Regions from separate parts of the Paraconexibacter sp. AEG42_29 genome, predicted to be linked through region 2. Evidence: riboswitches for the same ligand, from Rfam matches in the RefSeq annotation. Region 2 holds a riboswitch; the other holds the start of a gene.
What was found. A riboswitch is a leader RNA that binds a small molecule or an ion and turns the genes downstream of it on or off. The one in region 2 is predicted to bind ZMP and ZTP.
Positions count from the first base shown of each region.

Region 1: it holds a riboswitch for ZMP and ZTP, as region 2 does, so the genes downstream of both, serC (phosphoserine transaminase) here and glyA (serine hydroxymethyltransferase) in region 2, are expected to answer to the same signal.

Region 1 covers NZ_CP114014.1:2,440,066-2,449,871, reverse strand. Annotated here, with positions in the region: gene serA (phosphoglycerate dehydrogenase) at 1-1,476, opposite strand, end outside; gene serC (phosphoserine transaminase) at 1,473-2,621, opposite strand; ZMP/ZTP riboswitch at 2,648-2,735, opposite strand; gene DSM112329_RS11845 (hypothetical protein) at 2,880-3,530, opposite strand; gene ilvC (ketol-acid reductoisomerase) at 3,629-4,630, opposite strand; gene DSM112329_RS11835 (methyltransferase domain-containing protein) at 4,681-5,541, opposite strand; gene DSM112329_RS11830 (PKD domain-containing protein) at 5,546-7,603, opposite strand; gene DSM112329_RS11825 (AMP-binding protein) at 7,667-8,947, opposite strand; gene menB (1,4-dihydroxy-2-naphthoyl-CoA synthase) at 8,972-9,806, shown strand, end outside.
Region 2 covers NZ_CP114014.1:1,636,448-1,646,253, reverse strand. Annotated here, with positions in the region: gene DSM112329_RS07960 (TetR/AcrR family transcriptional regulator) at 177-794, shown strand; gene DSM112329_RS07955 (MraY family glycosyltransferase) at 807-1,976, opposite strand; gene glyA (serine hydroxymethyltransferase) at 2,029-3,318, opposite strand; ZMP/ZTP riboswitch at 3,345-3,427, opposite strand; gene rpiB (ribose 5-phosphate isomerase B) at 3,472-3,900, opposite strand; gene DSM112329_RS07940 (L-threonylcarbamoyladenylate synthase) at 3,911-4,534, opposite strand; gene prmC (peptide chain release factor N(5)-glutamine methyltransferase) at 4,522-5,352, opposite strand; gene prfA (peptide chain release factor 1) at 5,349-6,413, opposite strand; gene DSM112329_RS07925 (DUF1385 domain-containing protein) at 6,474-7,511, opposite strand; gene rpmE (50S ribosomal protein L31) at 7,523-7,741, opposite strand; gene DSM112329_RS07915 (glutathione S-transferase family protein) at 7,794-8,528, shown strand; gene DSM112329_RS07910 (alpha/beta hydrolase) at 8,483-9,397, opposite strand; gene DSM112329_RS07905 (TetR/AcrR family transcriptional regulator) at 9,455-9,806, shown strand, end outside.

The DNA.
Region 1 (9,806 bases), 800 kb from region 2:
GTCCTCGACGTGGCCGACCGCGCACGACTCGATGTTCACGCCGTGCTGCCCGAACGCCATGCCGACCCGGCCGACGATCCCGGGCTGGTCGCTGTAGCGGAACAGCGCGATGTGGTCCGACAGCTGCAGGTTGAACCGCTGGCCCCACGCCTCGAGCAGGTGCGGCCGGGCCTTGGAGCCGACGACCGTCCCGACCACACGCACGCGCTGGTCCCCGGCGACGACGCTGACGCGGACGAGGTCCGCGAAGTCGCGGGCGCTCGTGCGCTTGGTCTCCACGAGCTCGATGCCGCGCTCCTCGGCGGTGCTCAGGACGTTGACCTCGTTGAGGTCCTCCTCGGTCTTGCCGTCGAGCACGCCGAGCAGGGCCTGCAGGCCGAGCGGGCGGGTGTCGCGCTCGGCGATCCGGCCGAACTCCTCGACCTCGACGGCGTCCAGGGACGTCCCTTCGACCAGCGCCATGGCGAGCTTGCCGAGCTGGCGGGTCAGCGGGAGGAACGGCCCGAGGATCTCGAGGTCCTCCGCAGCGACGGCAGGGACGTTGACCGCGCTCGTGACGCTGCCGCCGGTGAGGGCGGCGACGACCTGCTCTGCGGCCTGGAAGCCGGCCCGGTCGGTGGCTTCTGCGGTCGAGGCGCCGAGGTGCGGCGTGACGACGACGTTCTCGCGGCCGAAGAGCGGCGACTCGGTCATCGGCTCGGTCTTGAAGACGTCGAGGGCGGCGCCGCCGACCTTGCCGGAGTCGAGCGCGGCGACCAGGTCGTCCTCGACGATCAGCGGCCCGCGGGCGACGTTCAGGATGCGGACGCCGTCCTTCATCTTCGCGAACGCCGCGGCGTTGAGCCAACCCTCGGTCTCCGGGGTCTTCGGCAGGTGGATCGTGATGAAGTCGGCGACCGCGTAGATGTCCTCGGAGGACTCGGCCTTCTCGACGCCCATCTCCTTGTAGCGCTCGGCACCGACGAACGGGTCGAACGCGATGATCTTCATGCCGAAACCCTGGGCGCGCTGCGCGACGAGCTGCCCGATGCGGCCGAAGCCGACGATCCCGAGCGTCTTGTCCATGACCTCGACGCCGCTGTACTTCGAGCGGTCCCAGCGGCCGGCGACCAGGGACGCGTGGGCCTGCGGGATGTTGCGGGCGAGAGCCAGCAGCAGGGCGACCGTGTGCTCGGCAGCGGTCACGACGTTCGACTGCGGCGCGTTGGCGACGATGATGCCGCGCTTGGTCGCGGCCGGGACGTCGACGTTGTCGACGCCGACGCCGGCGCGGCCGATGGCCTTCAGGCTCGTCGCCTCCGCGAGGAGCTCGGCGGTCAGCTTGGAGGCGCTGCGGATGAGGATGCCGTCGTACTGGCCGATCTCCTTCGCCAGCTCGCCGTCCTCCCACTTGGTCTTGACGTCGACGTCGAAGTGCTCCTTGAGCAGGTCGATGCCGGACTCGCCGATGTTCTCGGCGACGAGGACCTTGGTCATGCCTTCACCTCTGTGTCGCTGTTCTGGACCACGTAGTCGATGCAGGCGGTCAGGGCCTTGACGTCGTCGGGCTCGACGGCGGGGAACATCGCGATGCGCAGCTGGTTGCGGCCGAGCTTGCGGTACGGCTCGGTGTCGACGATGTCGTTGGCGCGCAGGGTCTTGGCGACCTGGGCGGCGTCGACGCTGTCGTCGAAGTCGATGGTGCCGACGACGAGGCTGCGGCTCTGGGCGTCGCTCACGAACGGGGTCGCGTAATCGCTGCTCTCGGCCCACCCGTACAGGTGGTCGCTGCTGGCGGTCGTCCGGCCGACGGTGAAGTCCAGGCCGCCGCCGTCGTTCATCCACTTGACCTGCTCGTTCAGCAGGAACAGCGTGGCGAGCGCGGGCGTGTTGTAGGTCTGGTTCTTGAGGCTGTTGTCCAGGGCGGTCGTCAGGCTCAGGAAGTCCGGGATCCAGCGGTCGGACGCGCCGATCCTCGCGATGCGCTCCTGGGCGGCCGGGCTCAGGAGGGCGAGCCACAGCCCGCCGTCGGCGGCGAAGCACTTCTGGGGCGCGAAGTAGTAGACGTCCGCCTCCGACGCGTCGAGCGGCAGGCCGCCGGCGCCACTGGTGGCGTCGATGACGACGAGCTGGTCGGGCGTCGCGTCCGCCGGGCGGGTGACCGGGACCATGACGCCGGTCGAGGTCTCGTTGTGGGCCCACGCGAGCACGTCGGCGCTGGCGTCGGTGGTCGGCTCGGGCGCGCCGCCCGGGTCGGCGGCGACGATGATCGGGTCGTCGAGGAAGGGCGCGTTATTCGCGCAGCTCGAGAACTTCTTGGAGAACTCGCCGAAGGTCAGGTGGAGCGAGCGCTGCTCGATGAGGCCGAACGTGGCGGCGTCCCAGAACGCGGTCGAGCCGCCGTTGCCGAGGGCGACGGTGTAGCCCTCGGGGAGCTGGAAGAGGTTGGCCAGGCCGTCGCGGACCTCGCCGACGAGGTTCTTCACGGGGGCCTGTCGATGGCTCGTCCCCATGACTTTGGCGCCCACCGTGGCGAGCGCGGTCAAGTGGCTCTGGCTGACCTTCGAGGGGCCGCAGCCGAAACGGCCGTCGGCGGGTTTGAGGTCGGCAGGGATCTGCAGGATGTCGGTGCTCGGCGCCACTGGTGCCTCCGCGGAGGTCGGGAACAGGGTGGTGCCCAGGCGCGCGGCATGTGGTTCCAACGCCCTCGCTCCCCGGTGGTGACCCACCTGACAACGCCAGTCGCGAAGGCCTGCCGGAGGATAGCGGACACCCTGCGGCATGACTGTTGCGATCCCGTTCCCGGTCGGTCTGCGGCGGCCACGGCGCCCCATACGGCCCGCCATGCCCCCCCAGCGCGTGGTGGTGGTGGTGGGCGCGGGGCCGGCGTGCCGTAGGGGTCAGCCCGAGAGGGACGACATCGGGGCGCCCCAGGTCGTCAGGGACGTCGGCGGCGGGACGCGGTAGCCGAAGTCCAGGTCCATGCCGATGTCGCCGACCGCCCACTTCGCAAACGACTCCGCGAACCGCTCCTCGCGGTCCGAGCGGCCCGCGCAGGACGGGTCCCGGTCGCCGGCAGCGCACCCGTAACCCTGCGGAACCGCCGCGTCGAGGGCCGCGGCTGTGTCGTCCGGGACGAGGAGGTGGTCGACGACGTGCGCCAGTTCGTGGAGCACGAGCCGTGTGACGCCGCGCTCGCCGAACCGGCGGCTGATGACCCCGAGGTCCAGGACGACCCGGGCCTCGCCACCCCGGATGTGGGCGACGCCGGCCGCATTGGCGGCATCTGCCGGGCCGACCTCGATGGTCACCGCGCCGTCGACGACGTCGATCAGGCGCCGTGCCTCGGGCTGCGCGCGGGCGATCGCGGCGAGGACAGCCTGCTGGTCCAGCGGATGCGTCCCCGCGGCGAAGCGCAGCCCCGCCTCGCGGGCCGGCAGCGCCGGAGCAGTCGCGGCCGCCACGCGAGCCTGGGTCCGCGGCCCGACGACTCCTACCGCGAGCAGGGCGAGGACCACCAGCAGGACAGGGGCGAGCGCGGCGCGCGACACTCCCCGCCCATCGGCAGCTGCGGCCTGTGGCTTGACCCGGGAACGACTCGGGGCCGCACGCCGGCGGCCCCGAGGGACAAGCAGGGAAAAGCGGCGGGTCAGCCCTGCGCGAAGCCCGAGTCGTCGATCCAGGCCATCATCTTGCGCAGCTCCTTGCCGGTCGTCTCGATCGGCTTGGCGGCCTGCTCGGCGCGCAGGCGCTTGAAGTTCTCCTGGCCGGCACGGTTCTCCGCGATCCACTCGCGGGCGAAGTCGCCGTCCTGGATCTCCTTGAGGATCTTCTTCATCTCGTCGCGCGTGTCCTGGGTGATGACGCGCGGGCCGCGGCTGTAGTCGCCGTACTCGGCGGTGTTGGAGATCGAGTACCGCATCCCCGCCAGGCCCTTCTCGTACATCAGGTCGACGATCAGCTTCAGCTCGTGGAGGCACTCGAAGTACGCCATCTGCGGGTCGTAGCCCGCGTCGACGAGCGTCTCGAAGCCGGCCTGGACCAGCTCGGACGCGCCGCCGCACAGGACGGCCTGCTCGCCGAACAGATCGGTCTCGGTCTCTTCCTTGAACGTCGTGGAGAAGACGCCGCCGCGCGTGCAGCCGATGCCCTTGGCGTACGCCAGCGCCAGCGCGTGCGCGTTGCCGGTCGCGTCCTGATGGATCGCGATCAGGCCCGGGACGCCCGACCCCTCGAGGTACTGGCGGCGCACGAGGTGGCCGGGGCCCTTCGGCGCGGCGAGCCCGACGTCGACGCCGGCGGGCGGGTCGACCTCCTCGTACAGGATCGAGAAGCCGTGGCCGAACAGCAGCAGGTTGCCCTCGGCGATGCCGTCGCGGACCTCCTCCTCCCACACCGTGCGGTGCAGCTCGTCCGGGACGAGGATCATCACGACGTCGCCCTTGCTGGCGGCGTCGGCGATCGACAGCACCTCCAGGCCCGCGTCCTTGGCCTTCTGGACCGAGGAGGAGTCCTCGCGCAGGCCTACGACGACGTTCACGCCGGAGTCCTTGAGGTTCTGGGCGTGGGCGTGGCCCTGGGACCCGAAGCCGATGATCGCGACGGTCTTGCCGTCGAGGAGGGTCAGGTCTGCGTCGTCGTCGTAGAACATGGGCGCGGGACGATAGCGCCGCGCCGCGCCTCCCCGTCGGGCGGTCCGGGTCAGGCGCTCGCGACGGCCACGAGCGTGCGCCCCGGGACGGCCACCGACCCGTCGGCGCCGACGTACTCGCCGAGGCGCGCGTCGAACGCGTCCCGTAGCCGGTAGTGATCCGCCGGGGTCAGCTTCTTGGTCAGGCCGGAGAGCGTCGGGGACATGTCCAACTGGGTCTCCCACACCTCGTCGAGGCTCGGGAACGCGAAGCTGATGTCCACGCTGTCGATGACGATGTCCTGGAAGCCGGCGGTGGCGATGACGTCCTCGAGCTCCTCCCGGTCGGCCAGCGAGAACGGCCCGGGGCGCCCCGGCGGCGTCGGCTCCATGAACCCGAGCTCGACGCCGATGGCGGACGGGGTCTCCAGCCACGGATTGACCTCGCGCACGTCCCACACCGCGAGCGCGACACGCCCGTCCATCCGCAGGACGCGGCGCGTCTCGCGTAGCGCGGTCTCGGGATCGGCGAGGAGCATGTAGCCCCAGCGGCAGAGGACGGCGTCGACGGTCGCCGTCTCGAGGTCGATCCACTCGGCCTCCATTGGCCGGGCCTCGACCATGTCCATCAGCCCGAGCTCGCCGGCCCGTTCGCGCGCGACCGCGACCATCGCCTCGGCGCCGTCCGTCGAGATCAGCTTGCCCCCGGGGCGCAGCAGCTCGGCTGCGAGCAGACCGGTGTCCCCCGCCCCGGCCGCGAGCTCCAGGACCGTCTGCCCGGGCTGGGCCTCGATCGCGTCGACCATCCACGCCGACACCGGCGCCGTGGCGGCCTGGAAAGCGGCACGCCGCGCGGACCAGCCCGCGGCGCCCTCCTCCCACATGTCACGGCTCGCCGCTCGGAACTCGGCGACGTCGTCCTCGAGGCTCACCCGGCTACTTCAGCGTGAACGGGACGGTGAACGCGTTCGACAGCACGTCCGCGCCGTCGACCGCGAGCACCGCGAGCTGGTACTTGCCCGCCTTGGGCCGCACCGTGCTCTTGAGGTGGTAGCTGAAGACCCCGTCCTTGTTCGCCACGGTGAAGAAGATGGGCTTCTTGCAGCTGGCCGTCTGGAAGGTCGTCTTGTTCGTGCCGAGGAAGACGCAGGTCTTCGGGCTCGCCGGCACCGTCGCCGACCCGATCGCCAGGCGCTGGATGGAGATCTGCACGAACTTGATGCCGGACGCGTCCGTCGCCTTGCCGGCGAAGATCACCTTCTTAAGCAGGTCCTTGTCGAAGACGTTCTTGATCTTGCCGCCGACCCGCGACTTGACCGTGATCGCGTAGCTGCCGCCGCGCGACGGCTTGGAGACGCCGACGACCGGTGCGGCCCCGTCGCCCACGACCAGCGTCGCGATCTTGCCGGCCGGGCTCTCGAGGCCTTTCGTGTCGACCGCGGTCACCGTCGGGTTGAAGATCCCCAGCACGCTGTAGGCGTGGGTGGTGGTCGGCGTCGTGGTCTCGGCCACCTGCGTGTCCCCGAAGAACCACTTGTAGGAGACGATCCGGTCGCCCGGGTCGAAGTCGAAGGACTTGGACGCGTCGAACGTCACGACCTCGTTCTGCTTGGGCTTGACGGTGTTCGTCGTCGCGCCGGCGACCGGTGCGTGGTTGACGAACTCGTAGGCGCCGAGGTCCGTCGTGATGGTCCTGCGGTCGACGCCGGCGACGTCCGTCGTGCTCTCGCCCTGGACGAACGCGCCGCCCTTGTCGATGACCGGCGCGTCGATGCGCAGGTTGTAGTTCAGCTTGGCGGGGTCGGCGAAGAGCCCCGACGGCGCGGTGTTTCCGTCGCTGTCGGTCTTCGTGATCTTGCCCTTGCCGCCGCCGGCCTGGGTGAACGCGCCGGTGTCGGTGTCCGAGTTCTTGATCGTGACGTCGGCGGTGCTCGCGGCGCCCAGCAGCCCGAGCAGCGGGGTGAAGGCCTTCACGGTGCCAGGGGCCTTGCCCTGGACGATCGAGCGCTCGAAGGTCACGGCGATGTTGCCGACCGCGGTGCCGAGCGCCGCTGCGCCCGCGTCGACGAAGAACGGCTTGCCGGCGCCGCTGATGGTCACGTGCTTGAAGGTCGCGGTGAGGTCGCCCGCCGAGTCCGTGGGCGTGCCGGACGTGAGGCTTGCGACCTTGACACCGGACGCGTTGCCGCCGCCGAGCAGGATGGTGGTGTCGACCTCCAGCGCCTTCTTGGTCGTCGAGCCGGCCGCGCTCGTGAACGACAGCGCGTCGGCCGCGGGGTTCGAGGCGATAAGCGAGCTGCGCAGCACCGTGTTCGGCGCGGGCGTGGCGCCCGTCGTGTCGCTGCCCGTGATGCCGAGCGCCGGGCCGTTCCCGACGCCGGAGATCACCACGGCGTCGTTGACCGCGAGCGACGAGGTGCCGTTGCCGGCGATCGCCGGCTGCGTCTGACCCGTCGAGCCGGCCGGGCCGTTGAGGATCGTGATGCGGCTCAGCGTGCTCACGCCGGAGCCCACGAGCGGGTCCACCTTGTAGGCCGGCGCGTCGGACGAGGAGGGGCTGAGACGGACGATGGCGCCGTTGCGGAACGTCGTCCCGACCCCGGTGACGAGCACCGCCGGGCCGCTGTTCATGCCGGGGGCGATCGTGAGCCCGTCCAGCTGCGTCCCCTCGATGATCTTGAAGGCGGGATCGCCGGCGGTGGCGGGGGCCGCGACGTTGACCGTCGTCTTCCCGGCGACGCCGGTGATCTTCACGTTCTTCTTGGTGAGCGCGATGGCCGGCTCGTCGTACGAGCCCTCAGGGACCGTGATCGCGTCGCCGTCGGCCACCGCGGCCACGGCGGCCGCGATCGTCTTGCAGACCTTCGCCGCACTGCACCCCTCAGCAGCGGCCTTGTCCACCGTGTAGGTGTCCGCGGCCTGCGCGGCCGCCGGCACGGCGGCGGCCGCCAGAACGGCCGCGGCAGCGCTGATGAGTGTCCCCCCACGAAGCATCCGCGCATCGTAGTGCGCCGGCTGGACGGGTGCTCCCCTTCACACCGCTTCTCCGTGCGGGGGTCAGCGCAGGTCCCGGCGGCGCAGCTTCCCGGACGTGGTGCGGGGCAGCGTGTCCACGACGACGACGTCCTTCGGCACCTTGAACCGGGCGAGCCGCGCCGCGCAGTGCGCGCGCAGACCCGCGGCGTCGGCGCTCATGCCGGCGCGCAGGACGACGCGGGCGTGCACCGCCTCCCCCCACTCGGGGTCCGGCCGGCCCAGGACCGCGGCCTCGGCGACGGCCGGGTGCTCGGCGAGCACCGCCTCGACCTCGGTCGGCGCGACGTTCTCACCGCCGGTCACGATCGTGTCGGCCTTGCGGCCGACGACGGTCAGCCGCCCGTCGCCGTCCAGGACGCCCAGGTCGCCGGTGGCGAGCTCGAGAGCGGGGTCGTCGCCGGCCACGGTGAGCCCGCGGACGTGGATCTCGCCGTCGCCCGCCACGCGCACGCGCGTGCAGAAGAGCGGCGCCCCCGCGTCCGGCCGGTCGTCCCCGGGCTGCTGGGTCGTGACCTGCGAGCACGTCTCGGTCAGGCCGTAGGTCTGGGCGACCGGGACGCCGGCGGCCGCCGCCCGGCGCAGCAGGTCGGGCGCCACGGGGCCGCCGCCGACCAGCGCACACCGCAGCGCGGGCGGGGCGGTCAGGCCGGCGTCCAGCAGCCGCGCGAGGGTGGTCGGGACGACGCTGACGAGGCTGACGTCGTCCTCCATCAGCGCGCGCACCACCCGTGCGGTGTCCCAGCGCTCGTGCACCAGCGCGGCGGAGCCCGTGATCACCCCGCGCACCAGGATCGACAGGCCGCCGACGTGGCTCAGCGGCAGGGCGCACAGCCAGCGCTCGGGGCCGGGCGACCGCAGCGCGGTGGCCCCGCCCAGCGCGCTCCACAGCCAGTTGCCGAACGTGAGCTCGACGGGCTTGGGCGCGCCGCTCGTCCCCGACGTCTGGATGATGGCGGCGGTCGCGGAGAGGTCGTGACGGGACGCCGCGACGAACCCGGCCGGGTCGGCGGACGGCAGCGGCCCCGCACCGACGACGTGGTCCGCCGACGGCCGTTCGGCGTCCGTCAGGCGCAGGTCGTGCGGGACCGCGACCGCACCGCGCAGCCAGATCGCGTGCAGCGCCACGGCGAAGTCGTCCCCCGGCGGCAGGGCGATCGCCACCCGCTCCCCGGGCGCCACCCCGTCGAGCCCGGCCGCCGTCCGCAGCGCCGCGGCGTGGAGGTCCGCGAAGGTGAGCCCGTTGACGGCCTGCCGGTCCGGATGCGCGCGCGCCGCGCGGGGAAGCCAGGCATCGACGTGCACGCAAGTCAAAGTAGCCTGCGGCTCATGTCAGTGACCTGGACCCCCGCCGGCGAGTACGAGGACATCCGCTACGAGACGTCCGGCGACGGCATCGCGAAGCTCACGATCAACCGGCCGGAGGTGCGCAACGCGTTCCGGCCGCAGACGCTGATCGAGCTCGGGCACGCGTTCGACGTCGCCCGCGAGGACCCCGACGTCGGCGTGATCATCTTCACCGGCGAGGGACCGCTCGCGTTCTGCTCCGGCGGTGACCAGAACGTCCGCGGCGACACCGGGTACATGACCGACCCGTCCGCCACCGGCCGCGCCGCGGTCGGCCGCTTCCACGTGACCGACCTGCAGGTCCAGATGCGCCGGCTGCCGAAGCCGGTCGTCGCGATGGTCGCCGGCTATGCGGTCGGCGGCGGCCACATCCTGCACCTCTGCTGCGACATGACGATCGCCGCCGACAACGCCCGGTTCGGCCAGACCGGTCCGCGGGTCGGCTCGTGGGACGGCGGCTTCGGCGCCTCCCTGCTCGCCGATCTCGTCGGGACCAAGAAGGCGAAGGAGATCTGGATGCTCTGCCGCCAGTACGACGCCTCGCAGGCGCTGGACATGGGGCTCGTCAACACGGTCGTCCCGCTCGCGGAGCTCGAGAACGAGACGGTCAAGTGGTGCCGCGAGATGCTCGAGCTGTCCCCGTTCGCGCTGCGGCTGGTGAAGTCGTCCTTCAACGCGCACGAGGACGGCTACACCGGCATCCAGCAGCTCGCACACGACGCGAACCTCCTCTTCTACGGGAACCCGGAGGCGCAGGAGGGCCGCAACGCCTACCGCGAGAAGCGCAAGCCCGACTTCGGCCAGTTCCCGCGGCGGG
Region 2 (9,806 bases):
CAGGACACGAAGGAGCGGGACCACGAACGCACGGAATGACCGGGCTGCGAGCCCGTTCCAACCGTGGTGATGTTCGTCGTGCGCGGCTTCATGTTTCTGCCTCCTCCGGACCGGAGGAGCGCCGAACCTATCAGCGCACGGCGGACCGGACAACCCCGCGCCGGTACCCTGACGGCGTGTCAGACGCCGCCGACCGCCCTGCCAGCACGACTCCGAAGCGGGAGGCGGTGCAGTCCGCCGTGCTGACCGCGACCGAGGAGCTGCTGACCGAGGGCGCGCGCTTCGCCGACCTGAACATCGAACGGATCGCGACGCGGGCCGGCATCTCGCGCACCGCGTTCTACTTCTACTTCAAGGACAAGCGCGAGCTGCTCGTGAAGCTCACCGAGGACGTCACGGTCGAGCTCTACCAGCAGGCGGACATGTGGTTCTCCGGGGAGGGCGACCCGCGGGACGAGGTCCGGGACGCCCTGCGCGCCGTGACCGACCTGTACACCGCCCACGGCGCGCTGATGCGCGTGATCGTCGAGGTCTCCACCTACGAGGAGGAAGTCGCCGCGTTCTGGCGCGGGCTCGTGGATCGCTTCGTGGTGGCCGCCGCCGAGCGGATCCGCACCGAGCAGCGCGCCGGCAACGCTCCCGGCGGGGACGCGGGCGCACTGGCGTTCGCGCTGGTGTGGATGTGCGAGCGCACGCTCTACCAGCAGATGGTGCAGGAGGTGCCGTTCGACAGCGCCGACCTCGCCTCGACGCTCGAGGCGATCTTCATGCGCGGGATCTACGCGCGCGACTGAGGGTCGCGGGGATCAGCCGCGTTTCACGGCGGGGAACTCTCCCGTGGCCAGCGCCTCCTGGACCTCGGCGTCGACCGCCGACTCGTCGGCCTGCGATCCGCCGCGCATCCACACGAGCCGCTTGACCTTGAGGATCTCCAGCACGACGACGAGGTAGACGCTCGCCGCCGCGACCATCAGGCCCATCAGCCCCATCACGACCGACCAGCCCGTGTTCAGGTTGCCGTGGTCGTCGGAGTACGGGACGAACCGCAGGGCGACCGCGAAGGCGCCGAGCAGCAGCGTCCAGCCGTACAGGTAGAGGACGGCCCGTCTCTGGCTGAACCCGATCCGGCTCAGGCGGTGGTGCAGGTGGTTCGCGTCGGCCTGCCAGACGGGACGGCCGTACTTCATCCGCTTCAGCACGACGAACGTCGTGTCCAGGAACGGGACCGCCAGCACCAGCAGCGGGAAGACGAGGGCGAGCACCGCCTGGGTCTTGACCGCGCCCTCGACGGCGATGCAGCCCAGCATCAGCCCGAGGAGGTTCGACCCGCAGTCGCCCATGAAGACGCTGGCCGGATGGAAGTTGTGGACGAGGAACCCGAGCGCGGCACCGGCGGTCAGCGCAGCGAGGATCCCGGCGTGACGGCGCTCGAGGTCGAAGGCGATGATCGCGAACACGCCCGCGGCGATCGCGCAGACGCCCGCGGCGAGCCCGTCGATCCCGTCGGAGAAGTTCACGACGTTCATGACCAGCACGAGGCCGACGATCGTCAGCGGCTCCCCCATCGAGCCGAAGTCCTGGGCGCCGACGAACGGAAGCGTGATGTTCGTGACCTCGACCCCCGCGTGCACCGGCAGGAACGCGGCGGCGAACTGCCCCAGGAACTTGACCGCGGCCGGCAGGTCGAAGCGGTCGTCGAGCGCCCCCACCACCGCGATCACCACGGCGCCGTAGAGGATTCCCGACACGCGGTCGTGCGTCCGCGACGTGCTGTCCAGGAACAGGGCGGCCCCGACCAGGATCGCGACGAGCATCGCCAGGCCGCCGAGCAGCGGCGTCCCGCCCTTCGCGAGGCCGCGGTCGGACCCCTTGTCGACCGCGCCGACGGCCCGCGCCACGCGTGCGGTCAGCGGGGTCACCACCAGCGCCACGACGAACGCGGTGGCGAATCCCAATATGGCGTCCCTGGGGCTCATCGCGCGGACCAGAGCCTAGGGCTTGGCCCGGCGATGGGATGTGCCCTCCGGCCTAGACTGCAGCCGGCGCGCTGAGGTGCTCGTAGAGCGGGTAGCGGTCCGCGATCGCAACCACCCGCTCGGCCAGCTCGGCGCGCGCGCCGTCGAAGGCGGGGGTCAGCGCGGTGGCGATGATGCGGCCGATCTCGGTGAAGTCGTCCGCCTGCAGGCCGCGTGTGGCCAGCGCCGGGGTGCCGACACGCAGCCCGCTGGTCACCATCGGCGGGCGCGGGTCGAACGGGACCGCGTTGCGGTTGACCGTGATGCCGATCTCGTGCAGCCGGTCCTCGGCCTGCTGGCCGTCGAGCTCGGACTCGCGCAGGTCGACCAGCGCGAGGTGCACGTCGGTGCCGCCGGTGAGGACGGACACGCCCTCCCCCGCGTTCATCAGCTCGGCGGCGACGGCCTGCGCGCCGGCGATCGTGCGCTCCTGGCGCTCCTTGAAGAGGCTCGTCCCGGCGATCTTCAGCGCGACCGCCTTCGCGGCGATGACGTGCTCCAGCGGGCCGCCCTGCTGGCCGGGGAAGACGGCGGAGTTGATCTTCTTCGCGTGCTCCTCGCGGCACAGGATGATGCCGGAGCGAGGGCCGCCGAGGGTCTTGTGGACGGTCGTGGTGACGACGTCGGCGTGCGGGACCGGAGACGGGTGCAGGCCGGCGGCGACGAGGCCCGCGAAGTGGGCCATGTCGACCATCAGCAGCGCGCCGACCTCGTCGGCGATCGCGCGGAACGCCGCGAAGTCCAGCTGACGCGGGTACGCGGACCAGCCCGCGATGATCATCTTCGGCTTCCGCTCGCGGGCGATCTGCGCGACCTTGTCCATGTCGACGAGCGACGTCTCGCGCTCGACCTCGTACGGCGCGATGTCGTACAGGCGGCCCGAGACGTTGATCTTCATGCCGTGCGTCAGGTGGCCGCCGTGGGCCAGCGAGAGGCCCATGATCGTGTCGCCCGGCGTCAGCAGCGCGTGGAAGACGGCGGTGTTCGCCTGGGCGCCGGAGTGCGGCTGGACGTTGGCGTGCTCGGCGCCGAACAGGTCCTTCGCGCGGTCGATCGCCAGCTGCTCGGCGACGTCGACGTGCTCGCAGCCGCCGTAGTAGCGCTTGCCGGGGTAGCCCTCGGCGTACTTGTTCGTCAGGACGCTGCCCTGGGCGTCCAGGACCGCCTGCGGGACGAAGTTCTCGCTGGCGATCATCTCCAGCGTGCGCTGCTGGCGATCGAGCTCGAGGCGCAGGACCTCGGCGATCTCGGGGTCGACCTCGGCGATCGGCCGGTTGAAGTACTCGGGGCTCAGGTCGGACATGGGCGCTCCTTCGGCGTTGACACGGGAATCGGTGCCCAGGCGCGCGGCGGTGCTGCATGTCGCTCCCCGGTGGTCGGTTCCACCCACGGCGCCAGTTGCGACCCGACCGACGGTATCAAGCCCCGCGGGCGTTTTCAGGCCCCGCGCCCGCGATCAGCTGTCAATTTGTCCGACGCGACGGGCGTGGCGGCCGCCCTCGAAGTCCGTGGCGAGGAAGGTCGCGACGATCGCGTCCGCCTCGTCGGGCTTCAGGCGCGCACCGGACAGCGTCACGACGTTCGCGTCGTTGTGGCGGCGGGACATCTCGGCCTCGGACGTGTCGTGCGCGTTGACCGCGCGGATCCCGGCGACCTTGTTGGCCACGATCGAGACGCCCACGCCGGACCCGCACGCGATGACGCCGGCCTGGGCGCCGCCGCCGGCGACGAGCTCCGCCGCCTCGCGGGCGAACGCGGGGTAGTCGACCGAGTCGGCCGTCGTCGTCCCGACGTCGAGGACCTCGTGGCCTGCGTCCACCAGCCCGGCCTTTACGTGCTCCTTCAGGTGGAACCCGGCGTGATCTGACCCGACCGCGATGCGCATGGCGCCGATTCTATGGAGCGAGGCGGGCGGCCACTTCCTCGTCCGGCACAGCGCCGGCCCGCACGATCGTCCAGGTCCCACCATCCTCGTACCCGGCGAGGTCGATGACCGTCGACGACGTCCCGGGCAGCTCGCCGCCGTCCAGCACGAGGTCGGCCGCCTCGCGGATGCCGGACGGGACGGCGTCCACGGTCCGTGCGTCGGGGCCGCCGGCGCGGTTGGCGGAGGACTGAAGGACCGGCCAGGTGACGTCCCTGAGCGCCGCGAGGTGCGGCGGCAGGGCGGGGACGCGGAGCCCGATGGTCGCCGGGTCCGGGCCGCAGGCGAGCGGGTAGCGGCCCGACGGGTTCGGCAGCAGCAGCGTCACCGCGCCGGGGAGCAGCGCGAGCAGGGCGTCGCGGGTGCGGGGCCCGAGCTCCGGCAGCGCGGCCAGCGCGAGCGAGGGCTGGAAGAACATCACGGCCGCCGGCTTGTCCGGGACCCGGCCCTTCATTGCGTAGAGCCGGCGCACGGCCTCCTTGTCTGACGGCTCGCAGGCCAGCCCGTAGACGGTGTCGGCGGGAAAGATCGCGACGCCGCCCACCTGCATGCAGCGGGCGAAGGTCGCGGCGTCGTCCGCCGTCAGGGTCGCCACAGGACCACCACGCGATCGTGCCCGGCGAGGTCGGCGTGGACGGCGGCGTCCCAGCCCGGAGGGGCAAGCGGCGTCACCGCCGGCGGCTGGCCGGCGCCGACCTCCAGGCCGATCCAGCGCGCGCCCGCGTCCTCCGCGGCGGCGGGGATCAGGCGCCGGATGACGTCCAGCCCGTCCGGCCCGGCGAAGAGCGCGCCCGGCGGCTCGTGCTGCGCGATCTCCGGCGCCAGGCGGGCGCCGGACTCGACGTAGGGCGGGTTGCTGACGACGGCGTCCACGCTGGGGATACGGGCGAGGAGGTCACCGTGATGGAACGTGATGGCCAGGCCGAGGCGCTGCGCGTTGCCGTACGCCACGTGGAGCGCATCCTCGCTGACGTCGGTGGCGTGCACGTCGAGGTCCGGCCGCTCGTCCTTGAGCGCGAGCGCGACGGCGCCGCTGCCGGTGCCGACGTCGACCACGCGGGCACCCTGCGGCAGCGTGAGCGCGGCCTCGACGAGGTGCTCGGTCTCCGGGCGGGGGATCAGGACGCGGCCGTCGACGTGGAGGTCCAGGCGGCGGAAGCCCTTGCTGCCGACGATGTAGGCGACCGGCTCGCGCAGCACGGTCCGGCGGCGGACCGCGTCCCTGAAGGCGTGCACCGCCGCGCCGGTCACCGGGGTGTCCGGGTTCAGGAAGAGGTGGGTGCGGTCGACGCCGAGCGCGTGGGCCAGCAGGACCTCGGCGTCCAGGCGCGGCGAGTCGACGCGGGCGGCTCGCAGCGCGACGAGCGCGCTGTCGAGCGCCTCCGCGATCGGGACGCCGACGGGTGCGGTCAAGCGCCGCCGACCCCGCCGCTGCTGGCCTGATCCTCCAGGGCGCGGCGCCGCTCGTCGGCGGTGAGAGCGGCGGTGAACTCGTCGAGCTCGCCTTCGAGGACGGAGTCGAGGTTGTGCGTCGTGAGCTTGATGCGGTGGTCGGTGACGCGCCGCTCGCCGTAGTTGTAGGTCCGGATCTTCTCGGCGCGGTCGCCGGTGCCGACCTGGGCCTTGCGCTCGGCGCTGGTGGCCGCGTTCTGCTCGGCGAGGGCCGCCTCGTAGATGCGGGCACGCAGGATCCGCATCGCCTTCTCGCGGTTCTGCAGCTGGCTCTTCTCGTCCTGCATCGCGACGACGATCCCGGTCGGCTTGTGCGTGATGCGCACCGCCGAGTCGGTCGTGTTGACGGACTGCCCGCCGGGCCCGCCGGAGCGGTAGACGTCGATCTGCAGGTCGTTCTGGTCGACGTGGACCTCGACGTCCTCGACCTCGGGCAGGACCGCGACGGTCGCCGTCGACGTGTGGGTCCGGCCTTGGGACTCGGTGGCGGGGACGCGCTGCACGCGATGGGTTCCGCCCTCGAACTTGAAGACCGAGTAGGCGCCGTCGCCCTTGATCGCGAAGGTGAACTTGCCGTCGGAGGCGTCCATCGCCTCGGTGCTGAACTTCAGGCGCTCGCCGTACTTGGTGAGCATCCGGTAGAGGTCGCCGGCCCAGAGCGAGGCCTCGTCGCCGCCCGCGCCGCCCTGGATCTCGACGATCACGTTCTTGTCGTCGTTCGGGTCCCGCTCGACCATCGCGAGCCGGATCCCCTCTTCGAGCTCGCCGATGCGGGCGCGCGCAGCGGTGAGCATCTCGCGGACCTCCGCGTCCTCGCCCTCGGACAGCAGCTCCTCCGCCCCGGCCGCGTCGTCGACGGCCCGGCGCCATTCGACGCCCAGCCCGGCGGCCGGCTCCAAGCGGCGGTACTCGCGGCCGACCTCGGCGTTGCGGACGCGGTCGGACACCACCGTGGGATCGACGATGAGGTGTTGCAGCTCGTTGAAACGGGCTTCGATCTGTTCGACGAGACGCTCGATCATGCGGCTGTCGAGTCTAGGGGGCGCTCCCACGAGGGGACGCCCGGGGCCGCGCGGGGTCCCTCAGGCCACGACTTCGACGCCGACGAGGTCGTCGGCGGACGCGCCCTCGTCCTGCGTCTCGAGGACGGCGTTGAGCGCGGCGATCGCGACGGCCAGCTGATCCAGGTCGGGCTCGCGCGTCGTCAGCTTCTGCAGCTGCATGCCGGGCCACATCACGACCTTCGCCCATCCGGCCTGGCGGTGGCGCCCGGTCAGCTTGATGATCTCGAAGCTGAGGCCGGCGATCAGCGGGACGCCGAGCACGCGGGTGGCGACCAGGAGGTACCACGCGGGCAGGCCGACGGGCGCGAACGCGAAGATCGCCACGATCATCACGATGAGCAGGAAGCTCGTCCCGCAGCGTGGGTGCAGGCGGCTGAAGCGCTGTGCGTTCTCCGGCGTCAGCTCGAGGCCCGCCTCGTAGCAGGAGATCGTCTTGTGCTCGGCGCCGTGGTACTCGAACAGGCGCCGCAGGTCGCGCAGGCGCGAGACGGCGACCAGGTAGCCGAGGAAGATCGCGGTGCGCAGGACCCCCTCGACGAGCCAGAACAGCAGCGCGGAGCCGAGCTGGTCCTTCACGAGCGAGGTCAAGGCGACCGGGATCACGAAGAACAGGACGACCGACATCAGGAGGGCGAGCGTCACCGTGAGGACCCACATCGGGCCGGTGATCTCCTCGTCCTCCTCCCCCAGCGTCCGGTTGACGCTGATGTTCAGCGCCTTGAAGCCGATGCCGAGCGACTCGCCGAGGGCGACGACGCCGCGGAGCACCGGGATGCGGAGCAGGCGACGGCGCGCGAGGACCGACGTCTTGCGGTGCAGGTGCACCTCGATGTCGCCGAGCGCGGCCTCGGTCGGGTCGGGCTTCTCCCGGCGCGCGCGAGCGGCGAGCTGCTCGTCGGTGGGCAGCCGGACGGCGACCGCCCACGCGGAGACGCCGCGCATCATCACACCCTCGAGGACCGCCTGGCCCCCGAGCGGCGCGTCGCGCTGAGCGGTCAACTGGCCGTCGGCGCCGGCTCCGACCGCGGGTGCGGTCGTCCCCTCGTCGACGGCCATGTGGGGCCTGACTAGGCCGACTGGCCGGCGGCGCGCTTGGCGGCGCGGCGGCGGAAGCGGTCCACGCGTCCACCGGTGTCGACGAGCTTCTGCTTGCCGGTGTAGAACGGGTGGCAGTTCGAGCAGATCTCGACGCTGATCTGCGGCGTCGTGGAACGGGTGTCGAACTCGTTGCCGCAGGTGCACTTCACGTGGGAAGTGATGTAGTTGGGATGGATCTCGGTCTTCATGGTTCCTTTCAGGATAGCGGGGGTCTCCCGAACCGGCGGATAGGGTTCCCCGATGCCCGCAAAGCTCTATGTCGTCCACGGCTCGCACCCGTGCAACACCGTCGCCAAGGCCCTCGAGCTGAAGGGCATCGCGTTCAAGAAGGTCGAGATCCCGCCGCCGGGCCAGGTGCTGGCCGTGCGCCTGCTGTTCCCGGCGCGCACGGTGCCGGCGATCCGCTTCGAGGACGGCCGCAAGGTTCAGGGCTCGCGGACGATCCTGGCCGAGCTCGACCGGATGGTCCCCGAGCCGGCGCTGCTGCCGACCGATGGCGCCGCCGCTGCCCGGGTGCTCGAGGCCGAGCGGTGGGGGGACGACGTCCTGCAGCCCGCCGCACGGCGCCTGCTGTGGGTGGTCCTGGGGAAGCAGCGCAGCGCGGCGCCGTCGTTCGGCGAGGGCGGCCAGATCCCCCTCCCGGCGGCCATGCTGCGCGCGACGATGCCGACGATCGCGTGGCTCGAGCTGAAGCTGAACCGCGCGACCGCGGCCGACATCGCCGCCGACTACCGCGACCTCCCGGGGCACCTGGACCGGATCGACGCGTGGATCGCCGACGGGACGCTCGGCGCGGACGGGACGCCGAACCGCGCGGACCTGCAGATCGGCGCGAGCCTCGCCCTGCTCATGACCATGCAGGACCTACGGGACCGGATCGCCCCGCGGCCCTGCGGGCAGCTGGCCGACCGCCTGTTCCAGGTCGGCGGTCACATCCCGGCGGGCGCCATCGCCCCCGAGCTGCTGCCGGCCTGAGCGGGCGGGCCAGCGGCCGCGGCCGTGAGCGCGGTCGCGGTCGCGCCGAACGCGGCGATCTCGTCCGCCAGCCGCTGCGGCTGGTCGAGCGCGACGAAGGTCCGGCTGTCCGGGATCTCGACGAGCGTCGCGTCCGCGAAGGCGTCGCGGAGCCGGCGCGCGTCCTCGACCCGGAAGTAGCGGTCGGCCGGGGCCCAGCAGAGCCGGACGGGCCCCGCGAACGTGTGCAGCCGGGTCGACACGTCGAGCAGCTCGCGAGCGTCGACGGCGCGCAGGAACGCCACCGTGTCCCGGCGCACGCCGCGGTCGGTCAGGCACGGCCGCACCCAGGTCCCCGTCAGCTCGCGTGGGAGCGGGCGCTCGGTCAGGACGCCGAAGCCGAGAGCGGTGTCGCGCATCCAGCCCGAACGCATGGCCTGCAGGCCGGCCAGTAGGACGCCGGGCAGCCGCGCGACCTTCAGCGCGGCGTCGAACGGCGGTGGCGGGAAGCGGTCGAACGCATCGCAGTTCGTGAGGACGACGCGGCCGATCCGGGACGGGTCCGTATCGAGGGCGAACTGGCAGATCGCGCCGCCAGTGTCGTTGCCCACGAGCGTGACGTCCGTCAGGTCGTGGGCCGCGAGCCAGTCGAGCAGCAGCCGGGCGACCCCCCGCGGCGTCGGGACGTGCGCCGCGGACATCGCGTGCGGGTGGGCGCCGAGCGGCAGGTCCGGGGCGTAGCTGCGCACGCCGCGGCGCTCGAGCTCGTCCTGCACCCTGCCCCACAGGCGGTGGTCGACGAGGAACCCGTGCACGAACACCACGGGCGGGCCGTCGCCGGCCGTCTCGCGGTGGTGGATCGTGCCCTGGCGGAGCGTGACTTCTGGCATCGTGGTGTCTCCCTCGAAGGTTGCGTGCAGGCTGCATGTAACTTACATACACACTGTATGCAAAGCAAGCGCACCCAGGAAGAACGCTCGTCGGCGACCCGCTCGGCCCTGCTGGCCGCCGCCCGGCCGCTGTTCGCCGCACGCGGCTACGCGGACGTCGGCACTCCGGAGATCGTCGCGGCGGCGGGGGTCACCCGCGGAGCCCTCTACCACCAGTTCGACGGGAAGCTCGCGCTGTTCGAGGCGGTGTTCGAGGCCGTCGAGCAGGAGGTGACGGGCCGGATCGGGACGCTGCTGGCCGAGGCGGGCGCGACCGACCCGATCGGTGCCCTGCGCGCGGGTGCGGGGGCGTGGCTCGACGCCTGCGCGGACCCCGAGGTCCAGCGCATCGTCCTGCTCGAGGCGCCCG